Regions from separate parts of the Exiguobacterium sp. UBA7533 genome, predicted to be linked through region 2. Evidence: a T-box and tRNA genes for the amino acid it is inferred to sense, from the RefSeq annotation. Region 2 holds a T-box; the other holds one or more tRNA genes.

Region 1 (7,968 bases), on a different contig from region 2:
CTGTCAGCAACGGATCCACTTGGATCTCGGATCGTTGAGCATTATGAAGCGATGCAACAACAAGTCAATTCGATTGCTTAAGAATGAATAACTCTGTAAGCCGAACACCTTTCACATCTGTGGAGGGTGTTTTTAGTTTACGATTTAAATATGTCATGGTATCGACAAAATAAGCAGTTTCTAAAAATCTTATTATCACAATTTGATTACAATTTGTATATTAAATTTGGAATATTCGAAAACGAATATTTAGCGATTAAAATACATTGTACGCTATATGAACGGAACATCTCTATTCCGATTTTTCAGGTAAGAGAAGGTGATCATATGTTGAATTATAAAGTGAATGTATATAGATTAAACGGAGCACGACCAAAAGCAACAAAAGGAACCGGACCGAAGCATTTGATTTATTCGAGTCAGTTTTCTTCACGTACACCAGTCCATTTATTGCATCAACTCATCTTGAATCGATTGTTGGTTGAGCAAGAAAAAAACCTGGATTTAACGTATACGATCGAAGTAAATGCGGTACTTGATCAATTCGTGATCGACGTCCGTGTCTTTTCAACAGATACGGTCAGCATCCAAGTCGAGCGTGACTTGATTGAAATCATTGAACGTGAAGAAGTTCGTCATATCCCAGCGCTTGAAATCGGAAAACCGGATTTCGCAGAATTCGCTCACATCGTCTTAAAGGTTAAGGAAGGTGGACCACGTCTTTCACAAGAGGATACGCAACGAATTTTCAATGAGTCTGGTGTTCGAGGACGAATTATCCTGCACAAGGAGCGAATCGATAGTCATGAACCCTCCCATTCGATTCAGTTGTTGATTGGTGGGGCCGAGAAGTGTTTGTACAGTCTCTCGCAATATCAGCTTGATCCACTCTTCCGTAAACATGGTTTGACGATTCAATCCTTGAATCTGTTACCGTTTGATTTATTCATGATTCGCGACAAAATCGCGATGCTGTCTTCAGCAGATGCTTCGCAACTGTGGATTGATGACATCACGACATCCAAGAATGGACGATCACATCAGATTTGTTTTAACGATGGGAATGAATGTATGACGGTTATCTGTGATCTTCACGGATCAATTCGGTCTTATAAGTGTTCGTGATGGTTTAATTCTTCTTCGAATAGGCTACATTCTTAACAGAGGTTCTAACGAAGGGGAGTCGAACAATCATGTTATCTAAACAACAGACGGAAGAATTCAAGCAACGGTTATTGAAGGAAAAAGAAAAGACGACATCAAACATCGAACAACGCGATACCGATTACGATGAAGGTGAATTGTCGAGTTACGATAATCATCCTGCCGATTCTGGCGATGAATTGTTCTTGCGGGAACGTGATCAAGCAATCACGGATATGCAAGAGGATATGCTATCAGATGTGGATCGCGCATTAAAAGCGATCGAGGACGGAACGTATGGCATTTGCGAAGTCTGTGGAAAAGAGATTGAAATCGAACGCCTTGATATCATTCCAGAAACCCTATTATGCATTGAGCATGCAAAAGAAGAAGCAGAACAAAACGAGAACGATCCGAATTCGCGACCAAGCGAAGAAGATGTACTAGATCCATCTGTCACAGCTCGCGGGAAAGACATCGACGGTGATACGGACGGATTCTCGAAAGTCAGTGACTTTGGTAGTTCTGATACACCGTCTGATCAAGAAGATGGAATCGATCCGACACGGTCTTGACCGGCAAAACATCTCCCGAAAATGGAGATGTTTTTTTTCGAAAAATATCACAGGTATTTACCAGAATTTTTTGACTTTTCATATAATTTTGGTACGATGGTATCGAGAGGACTGTTTTAGCCTATATTAAAATGTAAGCGCATACAAGCATCCGTCTCACTGCTTGACCATTTTAGTTGAGGGAGGATATAACGCATGATTTATGACATTCCGAACAAGCAAGGGTCAAAAGTACAGTACAAGGAACGGTATGAAAACTACATTAATGGAAAATGGACGGCACCAGTCGGGGGAGAATATTTTGATAATGTGACACCTGTTACTGGTAAGGTGTTGTGCCAAGTCGCTCGTTCTACAAAGGAAGATATCGAACTCGCTCTTGACGCAGCACATGCGGCAAAAGAAGCATGGGGAAAAACATCTGTAACCGAACGTTCGAATATTTTAAATAAGATCGCCAATCGAATGGAAGAAAATCTCGAGATGCTCGCTTATGCGGAAACACTTGAGAACGGAAAAGCCGTTCGTGAGACACTTAACGCCGATTTACCGCTCGCGATCGACCACTTCCGTTATTTCGCTGGGGTCATTCGTGCACAAGAAGGTTCAGTCGGCGAACTCGATCAAGATACGGTTGCGTATCACTTCCATGAGCCACTTGGCGTCGTCGGTCAAATCATTCCGTGGAACTTCCCGCTCCTGATGGCTGTCTGGAAATTAGCACCAGCTCTCGCAGCAGGAAACTGTGTTGTCTTAAAACCAGCAGAACAAACACCAGCGAGCATCATGGTACTCGTTGAGATCATCGAAGATTTACTTCCACCAGGTGTGCTCAACATCGTCAATGGATTCGGTCTTGAGGCAGGGAAACCGCTCGCCTCAAGCAAACGAATCGCCAAAATCGCCTTTACGGGTGAGACGACGACAGGACGTTTGATCATGCAGTATGCTTCGCAGAACTTGATCCCGGTCACACTCGAACTCGGTGGGAAATCACCGAACATTTTCTTTGAAGATATCATGCAGGCAGACGATGCATTCTTTGATAAAGCAATCGAAGGATTATTGATGTTTGCGTTGAACCAAGGGGAAGTCTGTACGTGTCCGTCGCGTGCCTTGATTCAAGAATCGATTTACGAACCGTTCATGGAACGTGTTTTAGAGCGCGTCAAAGCCATCAAAATCGGAAATCCTCTTGATGCCGACGTCATGATGGGTGCTCAAGCTTCGAACGAACAGATGGAGAAAATCCTTTCGTATCTTGAAATCGGTAAGTCGGAAGGCGCAGAGTGTCTAATCGGTGGAGAGCGCAACATGCTCGAAGGAGATCTCGCAGAAGGATATTACATTCAACCAACGATCTTTAAAGGACACAATAAGATGCGCATCTTCCAGGAAGAAATTTTCGGACCGGTTCTATCGGTCACGACATTCAAGACGGAAGAAGAAGCACTCGAAATTGCGAATGATACGTTATATGGTCTTGGTGCCGGCGTTTGGACACGTGACATGAACCGTGCTTATCGGTTTGGTCGTGCGATCGAAGCAGGGCGCGTCTGGACGAACTGTTATCACCAATATCCAGCTCACGCGGCGTTTGGTGGTTACAAAATGTCAGGGATCGGACGCGAGAACCATAAGATGATGCTCAACCATTACCAACGGACGAAAAACCTACTCGTTAGCTATAACCCGAATAAACTCGGTTTCTTCTAAGTCGGAAAGGACGTGGATGCAAATGGTGGAACGTGTTCAGGCGACAGCAGCTTGTCTTGAGTTGATCGACCAGTTGAGAGAAAAACACGGTCCGTTGATGTTTCATCAATCTGGTGGTTGTTGCGATGGCAGTTCCCCGATGTGTTTTGCGCAGGGCGATTTATTCCTGGGAGATCAGGATAAAAAACTAGGAGAGATCGGTGGTTGCCCGTTTTATATTCATGAAGATCAATATGAGTACTGGAAACATACCCAACTCATCATTGATGTCGTGGATGGTCGAGGCGGAATGTTCTCTCTTGAGGGTGTCGAAGGAAAACGTTTTTTGACACGCTCCCGTGCGTTCACGCAAGAGGAATACGCTGAACTATCAGCATCAAGTTAATGAAGGATATAAACGCGATTTTGTCTAGGCGACTTGTTCATTCAGGTCGCTTGTACAGAATCGTGTTTTTGTTCGTATTACAGCGTTCTAACAGGATAAAAGTTGGTAATGCGGCATAAGAACGGTATAATGAACTCATATTTTGACGAGAAGATTTTTTCATACTATGACATTTAGGGGGTCACCATGAAATATCCATTTTTAGGTTGGACAGGTCACACGATCGGAGTGACGGCGCCCTCCTCCGGATTACGTGAACAGCAACAGGAATGGGTCGAACGAGCAGTTGAACAGGTACAAGCACGGCAAATGAACGTCCGTTTAGGTGAAACGATTTGGTCGCATCAACTTGCTGAGAGTGCACCGGTCAAACAACGCGCCGAAGAATTCAATCACATGATGACGGATGAGACGATTGATGCTGTTATCCCGCCATTTGGTGGGGAACGCGCCATTGATCTTTTACCCGAGTTGACACCAACTGCTTACCAAACAAAATGGTTGCTTGGCTATTCCGATATCAGTACGTTATTGCTCAGTTTGACGCTTCAGACGGGAATTGCGACAGCACATGGTCCGAACTTCGTTGAGCTTCGGAGTAAAGAATGGGACGAGACGACAAGTGCCTGGCGACGGGTTCTCGCGACGCCATCTGGAGAAACCGTCACACAGTGGGCTTCCGATCGTTATCAAACCGCGTGGACAGACGAAGAACGTCCAGCAGGTTCGTTATTTCAGCTGACGGAAGCGACAGAATGGAAAGCACTTGATGAGCGAACAGAAGTGACCGGACGGTTACTTGGGGGTTGTCTGGAGACGATTCGCCATCTGATTGGGACACCGTACGGAGATGTGAAGCGCTTCCAACATGAAGAGATCAACGGAGAACCGATTCTCTGGTACTTCGAGGTGTCTGAAGCGAGTTCTGCCGAGGTGCATCGGACGCTTCGACAAATGGCGTATGCTGGGTGGTTCGACCATGCGGCTGGCTTTTTATTTGGCCGTACGTCTGCAAGGATTACAGAAGATCTGACATGGCTAGACGTGTATCACTATCTAGCCGATGAAACGGGCTTACCAGTCTTATATGATCTTGACATCGGTCATCAGCCACCACAGTTAACGTTAATCAATGGAGCGACGGGTACGGTTCGTATTCAAGGAAAAGATTCACGAATCGATCTTACGTTCAACTAAAAAGGAGAGCACGCAATGGCACGTCGTAAGTTTCAAGCATTAGGCGTTTATAAACGCGTCCATATTAACCCGGAAACACGTCGAATGACGTTACCGGAACCGTTTTACGATGCACTTCGTCTAGAAGATGAATTGCTGATTGCACAAGTCGGAGATGTTCTCGTCATGCGTCGTCCGGGGGAAGTCGTCGAGACAGAAACGGATTTATTGAGTGAACTCGTAGAAGATGGATTCACGGGTACAGAGCTTGTCCAAGAGTTTGCCTACCGGCGTCAGCAACAGGAACAACGATTACGTCAACAAGTCTTGCAGGATGAAGAGGATGACCATGCTGCTCAACTGAAGATCGAGCTATAACGGAAAGAAGGAGTGGGGCAGATGCGTCGCAGAACAAAAATTGGAATCGGAGTCATCGGATCCGGATTAGTAGCAGCGAGTTATTATTTTTATGAGATGGCAATCGCTACGAATCCGAAGCCGTTCTTATCGAATAATCGGGATTTGAGTGATGAGATGGTCCGGTTGATGCAACCTGGACAGACATGGATCAAGGAGCAGCCGCTCGAGCGGATCGAGATTGAAGCAAAAGATGGTTTAACGTTACGCGGACATTTCCTCCCGTCTCCTGTTCCGTCAGACCGGATTGTCATTCTCGTGCATGGATACGGAGGCGTCGGAACGGATTTAGCCGGATTCGCCTATCTGTACCATCAGGCCGGTTTCCATGTCATGATGCCCGATAATCGAGGACACGGAATGAGTGACGGTCATTATATCGGATTCGGATGGCATGATCGTGAAGATTGTCTCAGTTGGTCGAACTATCTGATTGAACGGATTGGACAGGATGCGAAACTGTTCTTACATGGTGTGTCGATGGGAGGGGCGACCGTATTGATGACGAGTGGCGAACAACTTCCACCACAAATCAAAGGAATCATTTCTGATTGTGCCTATACGTCCGTCAATGCTGTTCTTGCGTATCAGATGAAGCGGATGTATCGACTACCACACTTCCCGTTTTTAGGGATGACGAGCGTATTGACGAAGCTAAAGGCAGGTTATACGTTCCGTGAAGCATCAGCGCTGAAACAGGTCAAAAAGGCACAGGTTCCGATTCTCTTCATTCATGGTGGTGCGGATACGTTCGTACCGACAGATATGGTGTATGAGCTGTACGAAGCCTGTCCAACGGAAAAGGAACTGGTCGTCATTCCGAATGCCGCACACGCTATGGCATATTTCGAGGATCCGGCATTATATGATGACGTCGTTGAGAAGTTCGTCCGGAACATCTTGCGAAATGATTGACAACTCAGTTCGTTACCCGCTATATTAATATCATAAATCAACGTCGTCGTGGCGGAACTGGTAGACGCGCTAGACTCAGAATCTAGTGGTGGCAACACCGTGGAGGTTCAAGTCCTCTCGGCGGCATAAATGATTGAAGGAGGCAATCCCATCAAGGGGTTGCCTCCTTTTTTGATAATGAATAGAAAACGGTTGCATCGAATAAAAATTCAGAAATGTTTATCTTTTTAGAACTTTTCTGGTAAAATACGTTTTAAAGAGGGTACTCTTCAGGGAAAGTACTAAGTGGAGTCGACAATCTTTAACACATAGGAGAGGGGAAACAAACATGAAAAAAGGAAGTATTTTGCTAGCGCTCTTGATGAGCTGTATTCTCGTACTTGGTGCATGTAGTATCGGTTCGAAGGATGAAGGGTCTTCAGAAGGAAAGACGTATAAAGTTGGTATCGACGTCACGTATCCACCATTTGAGTACAAAGACGGGGACACGTACAAAGGAATCGACATCGATCTTATGAAAGCAATCGCTAAGGATCAAAACTTCAAGATTAAATTTGAAGCAATGGATTTCAGCGGTATCATTCCAGCACTTCAAGCAAATCAATTGGACGTTGCCATTGCCGGTATGAGTATTACACCAGAACGGAAAAAAGTCGTCACATTCTCAGACCCATATTTCAAAGCTGGTCTTATTTTAGTCGTTAAAAAAGATGAGAATGGTATTAAATCCGTTAACGATCTTAAAGGGAAAAAAGTAGCCGTCAAAAAGGGAACGACGGGTGCAAAATATGCAACGGACAACGCGGATAAACTTGGCTTCACTGTTACACAGTTCAATGACAGTCCAGCGATGTTCCAAGAAGTAAAGAACGGTAACGCAGCTGCCTTGATTGAAGATTATCCGGTCATCTCATATGCAAACAAACAACAAAATCTTGGATTGAAACTTGTCGGTGATCGTCTCAACGGTGATAACTACGGGATCGCTGTCTTAAAAGGTGAGAATAAGGATCTGCTGAAGAAAATCAACAAAGGACTTGCGAATCTGAAAGAAAACGGTGAATACGATAAAATCGTTGACACGTATCTGAAATAAGTCGCAAGGCGATAAGGGAGTGGGATAGCCAATGGAAGTGGTCAAAACCGCATTTCCATTTTTCTTGGAAGGGCTTCAAGTCACATTGTATATTTTCATCATTGCGGTCATCGTCGGCTTTCTGATTGGCTTAGTCGTCGCATTGATGCGGTTGTCACCGTTAAAGATTTTGAACGCAATCGCGATCATCTATATCGATGTCATTCGTGGTACACCGTTCATCGTTCAGCTTTTCTTCATCTACTTTGGACTCAACTCGCTTGAGTGGTTATCGATGGACCGGATGTATGCAGGGATACTGACGGTCGCGATCAATGCTGGTGCTTATTTCGCGGAAATTATTCGAGCAGGTATCCAGTCGATTGATAAGGGACAAACAGAAGCCGCACGTTCACTCGGTATGACAGGACGTCAAACGATGGTTCAAATCATTTTACCGCAAGCATTCCGACGGATGTTACCAACGATTACGAATCAATCGATCATTAGCTTAAAAGATACATCGTTGTTATCGATCATCGGCATCGCTGATTTGACGCAACAAG
Region 2 (7,968 bases):
CAAGCAGAATTCTATGAATGAGGTGACCTTATGTACGATGTAATCGTAATCGGAGGCGGACCGAGCGGTTTGATGGCGACGCTCGCCTCTTTACAAGCCGGAGCCCGGACGCTCCTGCTCGATAAAGGAAATAAATTAGGACGAAAGCTCGCAATCTCTGGCGGCGGACGGTGTAACGTCACGAACCGAAAGCCACTCGATGAGCTCGTCCAGTCGATTCCAGGAAACGGACGTTTCCTTTATAGCGCCTTTTCTCAATTTAATAATGAATCGATCATCGATTTGTTCGAAGGATTTGGTGTCGCACTCAAAGAAGAGGATAACGGTCGGATGTTCCCGGTCTCGGATAAGGCGGTAGACGTCGTTCGTGTATTGATCGATCAAATCCGTGCACATGGCGCCGAGATTCAAACAGACGCGCAAGTCGCTACGCTCGACTTCCATCCAGATGGTTCTTTTGCAGCTGTCATCTTAGAAAACGGCATGCGTCTTGAAGCAAAAAGTTGTATCGTAGCGGTCGGCGGACAATCTGTTCCGCACACGGGTTCGACGGGTGACGGCTATCCGTGGGCTGAAAAAGCGGGTCATACGATCACGGAACTTTTCCCAACGGAAGTCCCGATTTTGTTAGGTGATACGTTCATTCATGAAAAAACATTACAAGGACTGTCGTTGCGTGACGTTGCCTTAACGGTTCACGGTAAAAAGGACAAAGCAATCAAGACACATACGGGTGATCTACTGTTCACACACTTCGGTTTAAGTGGTCCGATCGCTTTACGGTGTAGCCAATATACGATCAAAGAGCGCAAACGATCGAAAGAGACGATCGTTCATCTATCGATCGATCTCTTCCCGGATGAGTCGCTTGGTGCATTAAAAGAACGCTTCCAGGCAGCACTTGCGGCAAATCCGAAGAAATCGGTTCGGAATGCCCTTCGTGGTTTTGTACCAGAACGATTGCTTGAACTCCTGTTCGCTCGAATCGGCTTTGGCGATGAAGTTTGTACACAAGTAAAGAAACAGGACTGGACGGACTTCCTGCAACAATTGAAACGATTCCCACTCAAAGCAATAGGAACGCTCGATTTCGATAAGGCCTTCGTCACGGGTGGCGGTGTCTCGATTAAAGAGATTGATCCCAAAACGATGATGTCGAAAAAGGCAGAGCGATTATTCTTCGCTGGCGAAATTCTTGATATCCATGGCTATACAGGTGGATACAATATCACAGCTGCGTTCGTGACGGGGCATTGTGCCGGTAGTCACGCTGCAGAGATGGCACGTGACACTGTCTCTTAATACAAAAAAGACCCGATTTGTCTCTGTTAATCAGAGAAACCGGGTCTTTTTTCTACATCAGTCAATCGGTGTGAACGATCGACTTGAGAATTTATCCGTGACGACTAAGGCGAACAATTCATTATCTTGTACAAAGATTCCTTTTGATCCATACACTTTCGGACTCGCTGTCTCCCCCGTAATCGTTTTCTCTTTCTGATCAATCGAATAAAGATAAAGTGCTTCTGAATCTAACGTATAGATCCGACCTTGCCGTTCTGCAAGACCAATCGGACGGAATCTGGATTCAAATGCTTTTTTCGCATCACTTCGCATTCCGCTCGCCGCTTCGATTTTCTCTCGTTTGATGATCGACAAGTACGGTGGTTTTTGCTTTTTCTTTAAGGCACGCTTCTTCTTTTCCGAAGCATCTGGATCAATCTTGATTTTGTCCTCTTTCATTGCAAAGTAAGTCAATTCAACACGACCAATCGAGCGAATTTGATTGATTGTATAGAATTCTTTTTTCTTCGCATCATATCCAAGACCATGGAAACTGTCTCGAATCGTCGTCCCTTGTACTTTTTCGCGTTTTTCTTCACTCCAGACGCCATCTTTTCGTTTAATCGTGACTAGAATTTGATTCGACGTCAATAAAGCGACTGTCTCTCCGTCAACGAGTGTCATCCCGTCAAGACCAGACAATAAGAGTTTCCCTTCTTCCAACTGAAACGTCGCATTGATACGTTCTCCAGTTCCACTGATTTCAAAGAAACGGTAGTCCTCTGTTACAACGAGGTACGAACCTATGGAATCATCATATAACATCTGTTGAACATTTTTAATTAACGGTTCTTCTGGATTCGGAATGGCTGAAGGCGTTTTCGGTGGCACCTGTTTGACAGCTGCCTGATGCTTCGATTGCGTCTCGATTTTCGCGAACGTTTCCTGAATACGTGACAACGTCTCTGGCTTCGAGAAGACGAGCAGTATACAAAGGATCAACCCCGAAACGACAGCAAAAATCGTTGTATAGACTATATAAGATCGTTTCATTGATGATAATCGCCTTTCTTTCTCGGTTTCTGATTCAGTGTAGCAGAAGGACGTTCAAAAAAAAAGCGGACTTGCGACGGAAATGAAGAAACCCCTTCCATTCGCATCAAGTGAATGAAAGGGGTTATGGCTTAGTTCGCCACGATATTGATCAATTTTTTCGGTACGACGATGACTTTCCGAACCGTCTTGTCGCCAATCCATTCTTGTGTCTTTTCATCAGCAAAGGCAAGTGCTTCGATTTCTTCTTTTGTCGCATCGATGTTGATTTCGATTTTCGAGCGAACTTTACCGTTCACTTGAATGACGAATTCCATCGTATCGCTGACAAGTTTTGATTCATCGAATGTTGGCCATGCCGCATACGTCAATGTCTCTTCAAAGCCAAGTTGTTCCCACAGTTCTTCACCAAGGTGCGGTGCGACCGGTGTTAACAATTGAATGAATCCACGAAGGAAGTGACGCGGGAGAACCGGCTGTTTATTCGCTTCGTTGACGAAGACCATGAGTTGCGAAATCCCGGTGTTGAACTGAATGTTCGCGAAGTCTTCCGTGACCTTCTTGACGGTCTGGTGGTATGTCCGTTCGAAGTCAGCATCGACTTCCGTGACGTCTTGAATGTCTGCTGTCCGTTCGAACAAGCGCCAAACGCGATCGAGGAAACGACGCGCTCCGTCAAGACCGTTCTCAGACCAGGCAACCGATGCATCGAGTGGTCCCATGAACATTTCGTATAAACGTAACGTATCAGCACCATGCGACTTGACGATTTCATCTGGGTTGATGACGTTACCGCGAGATTTTGACATTTTCTCGTTGTTCTCTCCAAGGATCATTCCTTGGTTGTATAACTTCTGGAATGGTTCTTTTGTTGGTACGACGCCTGCATCATACAAGACTTTATGCCAGAACCGTGCATACAACAAATGGAGAACAGCATGCTCTGCCCCACCGATATAAATATCGACTGGAAGCCAGTATTTTAATTTTTCTGGATCCGCAATCGCTTCTTCATTGTGTGGATCGATGAAACGAAGGTAGTACCAGCAACTTCCGCCCCATTGTGGCATCGTATTCGTCTCGCGACGGCCTTTCATTCCTGTTTCAGGATCTGTGTAATCCAACCAGTCTTCAGCAAGCGCAAGTGGTGATTCGCCCGTACCAGACGGTTTGATTTCTGGAATGATTGGAAGTTCAAGCGGTAATTCCTCTTGATTGAGTGTTTTCATTGAACCATCTTCCATATGAACGACTGGAATCGGCTCGCCCCAATACCGTTGACGACTGAACAACCAGTCTCGGAGTCGATACGTGATTTTTTTACGACCGACTTGGTTCGTTTCGAGTTCAGCGATCATCGTCTCGATTGCTTCTTGTTTCCCAAGTCCATCAAGCATATGCGAGTTGACGTGTTCGCCCTCTCCTGTGTAGGCTGCTTCGTCGACATTTCCACCCGCGACGACTTCAACGATCGGTAAGTCGAATTGTTTCGCGAATTCGTGGTCGCGCTCATCGTGTCCTGGAACAGCCATGATCGCACCTGTTCCGTAAGAAGCAAGGACGTAATCAGCGATCCAGATTGGAAGACGATCGCCTGAGATCGGATTGACCGCAAAAGCACCCGTGAAGACACCCGTTTTTTCCTTCGCTAAATCCGTTCGCTCGAGATCTGACTTCGTTTGGACTTGCGAAATGTACGCATCGACGGCTTCCTTGTGATCTGCTGTCGTGATGTCAGCTACGAATGGATGCTCCGGTGCAAGTACTAGATACGTCGCACCGAAGATCGTGTCCGGACGTGTCGTAAAGACCGTGACTTGTTTTTTATGTCCATCAATCGTGAAATCAATCTCAGCACCCTCAGATTTCCCGATCCAGTTGCGTTGCATCTCTTTGACAGAATCCGGCCAATCGAGATCATCCAGATCTTCAAGAAGGCGATCCGCATATTCCGTGATTTTCAAGACCCATTGACGCATCGGAACACGCACAACCGGATGATTTCCGCGTTCGGATAATCCGTCGATGACCTCTTCATTCGCAAGGACAGTTCCAAGTGCCGGGCACCAGTTGACTGCGACTTCGTCTACGAAGGCAAGTCCTTTTTCATACAACTTCGTAAAGATCCACTGCGTCCATTTGTAGTATTTTGGATCCGTTGTGTTGATTTCACGACCCCAGTCATACGAGAATCCAAGTTCTTTAAGCTGACGCTTGAACGTCTCGATGTTTTTCGCTGTGAATTCGCGTGGATCGTTTCCTGTATCGAGCGCGTATTGTTCTGCTGGTAATCCGAACGCATCCCATCCCATTGGGTGAAGGACATTGTATCCTTGCATCCGCTTCATCCGTGCGAGGATATCCGTTGCTGTGTAACCTTCCGGATGACCAACGTGGAGTCCAGCACCTGACGGATACGGGAACATATCAAGGGCATAGAACCCTTCTTTTTCTGGATCTTCTGTCGTGACGAAGGCGTTGTCTTGATCCCAACGCGCCTGCCATTTCGGTTCAATTTCGCGATGATTGTACGGCATGTCTTTTCCTCCTCTAATCTAAAAAAACCGGTCTTCCGCCCCTAAGAAAAGGGACGAAAGACCGGTTTGGCTTCCGCGGTACCACCCACGTTGTCTGTCTATGACAGACCGCTTGATTCACGGATAACGGTGTGAAAGACCGGATTCGCTACTACGACTTCACGAATCGTGCTCCCTGACGAGTTCACGGTTGTTACCGACTGGTTCGCACCTTCCACCAGCTCTCTTGACGGCACCTTTCCCCTACTACTTCAGTTCCATGCATTTGACTATCTTTTTCTAGTGTAATCTGTTTCTTCCTCAAGCGTCAACGCTTCCGTAAAATTTCCTCGATTTCTGCGTGTGATTGCGCGACATGATCCGCTTGCTCTAAGCGTTGCGTTGGCATCCGGTCATCAAGAAGCGCAATCACTTCCATGCCTGCTGCTTTCGCACCAATCATCCCGTTCGCAGCGTCTTCAATGACGAGACAGTTCTCGGGTGCGTGTCCAATCCGCTCTGCCGCAAGTCGAAAAATCGCGGGATCCGGTTTCGAACGGATGACTTCTTCTCCACTGACGTAGTGCGTGATCGGAAGCCCATAATGACGGATGACACGTTCGATTTTCTGAAGTGAACTCGAAGAAGCAATGCCGATATCGTAACCAAGAGTCGCCGCTTGTTCGATGACTTGTGTGACGCCTTTTTTTAATCCACACTCCTCCGGCTTTGCATAAATTTGAAACAAGCGATGTTCTTCCTCAAGCAACGCACTAGCTGTTTCTTTCAGCTGATGCTGGGCGACAAGTTCTTCCCACATTTCATCTCCTGTTTTTCCCATGAACGTCGCATACTGAACCGGATCAAGCGGAATCGATAACCTTTTGAACATCTGTTGATGCACTTCAAAGTAGCGAATCTCACTATCTAAGATAACCCCGTCCATATCAAAAATCAGACCGCGTTTTTTCACGATAACTCCCCCTTTATTGATCGATCCTGACTTCAGCATATCAAAAAAACGACTACACGATGTAGTCGTTTTCATACTCTCATTATCTATTTAACTAGTTGCCACCTGAATACCAGCTTGTCGATACGCCGGAAAATAATCGGAATCAGCATTTGATCCGTATCGTACGCAGAGCAAATCATATAGTGATGGCTGCAGGATGGATTTTCCTTGATGATACTCAAATAGTCGATATCCAGTGTAACGGCATTTACTCTCAAAAAGACTATCCCGTTCTTGATACCCGCCCCCAAGATGTTGTTCGACGAGTCCCCGTGCTTTTGCCTGAAGAATTGCTTCGTACTCAAGTCGCTGATTCGGGAACATCTTCGCTTCATCCCGCTTACAGCCGATCAAATGACCGTGGGCGTATTCTTTTCCAAGCAATACGAAGTATCCCCCAACCGCTTTTCCGTCGATTTCCGCCATCAGTAATAAGGGCTCACAAAGTGGGTTCGTCTCCATCAATTGCTCAAAATACGTCGCGGTAAAATAATAATGAGCCGAGGCATTCTTCCGGTCCATCGTTTCATGATACAACGCTAAAAAAACAGGTAGATCGTCCCGTGTTCCTGTTCTGACGGTTAAGGGTGAAGCAAGCGATTTACGAATCATGCTTCTCGTCTTCTTATGAAATGTCTGCATGATATCTTCAAGTGAAGGACGCAAATCAATACTCGTCGTATGACGGATGAAGGAAACTTTTGTCCAGTCCTGCATAAACCGTTCATTACCTGTTAATGGATTAAAGCGGATCATTTCCGAGACGATCGATTCTTGCTCCGCCCACCTCTCAAAGGATAAACGAGCCTGCTGGATCTCGGACGCAGTCAGTCGACCGATGATTTCCGGTCCGCCATAGCCGTACGGGGTAATGAGATCTGAATAAGGCGTATCAAAAATACGACGCTTCAAAAAAGGATAAAACAGTGTTCCTGCATGACCTTCATAAAGAAATAATACCGCTTGCTCAGACGGTCTAGCGTTGAGCGTGACGTATTGGTGACTATAGAAGATATCAAGAGGCTGTTTCTGTACGTGTGTCGTCCAAGTTGCGGCATCTGTGATGAATTGACACCTTTCCATCCGTGCACCTCCAGTCAAAAGAAGCAACGTTCATATGACCTTTCTTTTCAAGTTCTTGATTAGAAAGTACCCGTTTCTTTGCCGAAATATTCCATATTATTAAATGTTTGTTTTATAATTTTCGAACGAATGATGTAACAAAAGACAGCTGATCTATTGTCCGCTGTCTCACAAGATAAAGCTCATGATGTGGTTTTAGGAATAGCACGAAGGAAAACAACTCCTGCTAACAGGATCAATCCAATTAAGGTCAAGAAAACTGCTGACATACCTGATAAATCGTAGATCAAACCTCCAACTGTCGGACTGATCATCCGCCCTGCTGAAGCAGCGATATTAACGTATCCTTGGAATTCTCCTTCTTTTCCGATTGGCGCAAGTCGCGCCGCCATTGCAGGAACCGCTGGCCAGATGAACATCTCACCGATTGTCAGAATGATCATCGCCACGAGGAACATCTTGAAGCCGCCTGCAAACGGAACAATCAGATAAGAGAGAAGGAAGATGCCTGTCCCGGTCATCAGTTGGCGTTTCAAATCATCTCCAAACCAACGAAGAATTGGTGTTAATAAAGGTTGTGCGAACACGATAAGCGCTCCATTGATTGTCCAAAGAATCGAGTACTCGGAAATCGTGACACCGAGCGATTTCGTATGGACAGCAAAGGTCCCTTGCCATTGCACATAAACGAACCAAAGTAAGGCATAACCGATCGAAACGAGCAACATCGTCCGTGCGGATCCGCGCGAAAGTGGTGTGCGTGTCGTTTCGATCTCGTCATGTGCCGCATGCATCCGCGCTGGCGCCTGAATCCAGGACAAACCGACAAACAAAATGATGGCAAAGACGATATAGAGAACGAGATTGGCGATGAAGATGTACTGAATCGAAAAAGCAGCAATTTGACCACTAACAGCTGTCCCGAGGGCTACACCGACGTTTTGCGCGACATAGATCGCATTAAAGGCGCGGCGTCCGCCTTCCGGCCAGATGACGCCCGTCATTGCGTAGATCGTT

The links. The T-box of region 2 lies ahead of leuS (leucine--tRNA ligase). A T-box ahead of a tRNA ligase gene usually reads a tRNA of that ligase, here a tRNA-Leu.
Region 1: it has a tRNA-Leu gene. The T-box ahead of leuS (leucine--tRNA ligase) is inferred to sense a tRNA for this amino acid. The anticodon was not compared.

Annotation. Positions count from the first base shown of each region.
Region 1 covers NZ_DLMP01000005.1:54,611-62,578, forward strand. Annotated here, with positions in the region: gene B2U10_RS07625 (mannitol-1-phosphate 5-dehydrogenase) at 1-81, shown strand, start outside; gene B2U10_RS07630 (hypothetical protein) at 328-1,125, shown strand; gene B2U10_RS07635 (TraR/DksA C4-type zinc finger protein) at 1,194-1,718, shown strand; gene adh (aldehyde dehydrogenase) at 1,914-3,434, shown strand; gene B2U10_RS07645 (DUF779 domain-containing protein) at 3,457-3,819, shown strand; gene B2U10_RS07650 (S66 family peptidase) at 4,006-5,016, shown strand; gene B2U10_RS07655 (hypothetical protein) at 5,032-5,373, shown strand; gene B2U10_RS07660 (alpha/beta hydrolase) at 5,395-6,327, shown strand; tRNA gene B2U10_RS07665 (tRNA-Leu) at 6,370-6,453, shown strand; gene B2U10_RS07670 (transporter substrate-binding domain-containing protein) at 6,656-7,423, shown strand; gene B2U10_RS07675 (amino acid ABC transporter permease) at 7,455-7,968, shown strand, end outside.
Region 2 covers NZ_DLMP01000001.1:505,543-513,510, forward strand. Annotated here, with positions in the region: gene B2U10_RS02525 (NAD(P)/FAD-dependent oxidoreductase) at 31-1,302, shown strand; gene B2U10_RS02530 (hypothetical protein) at 1,360-2,337, opposite strand; gene leuS (leucine--tRNA ligase) at 2,469-4,874, opposite strand; T-box leader at 4,921-5,143, opposite strand; gene B2U10_RS02540 (HAD family hydrolase) at 5,182-5,826, opposite strand; gene B2U10_RS02545 (peptidoglycan bridge formation glycyltransferase FemA/FemB family protein) at 5,917-6,951, opposite strand; gene B2U10_RS02550 (MDR family MFS transporter) at 7,134-7,968, opposite strand, start outside.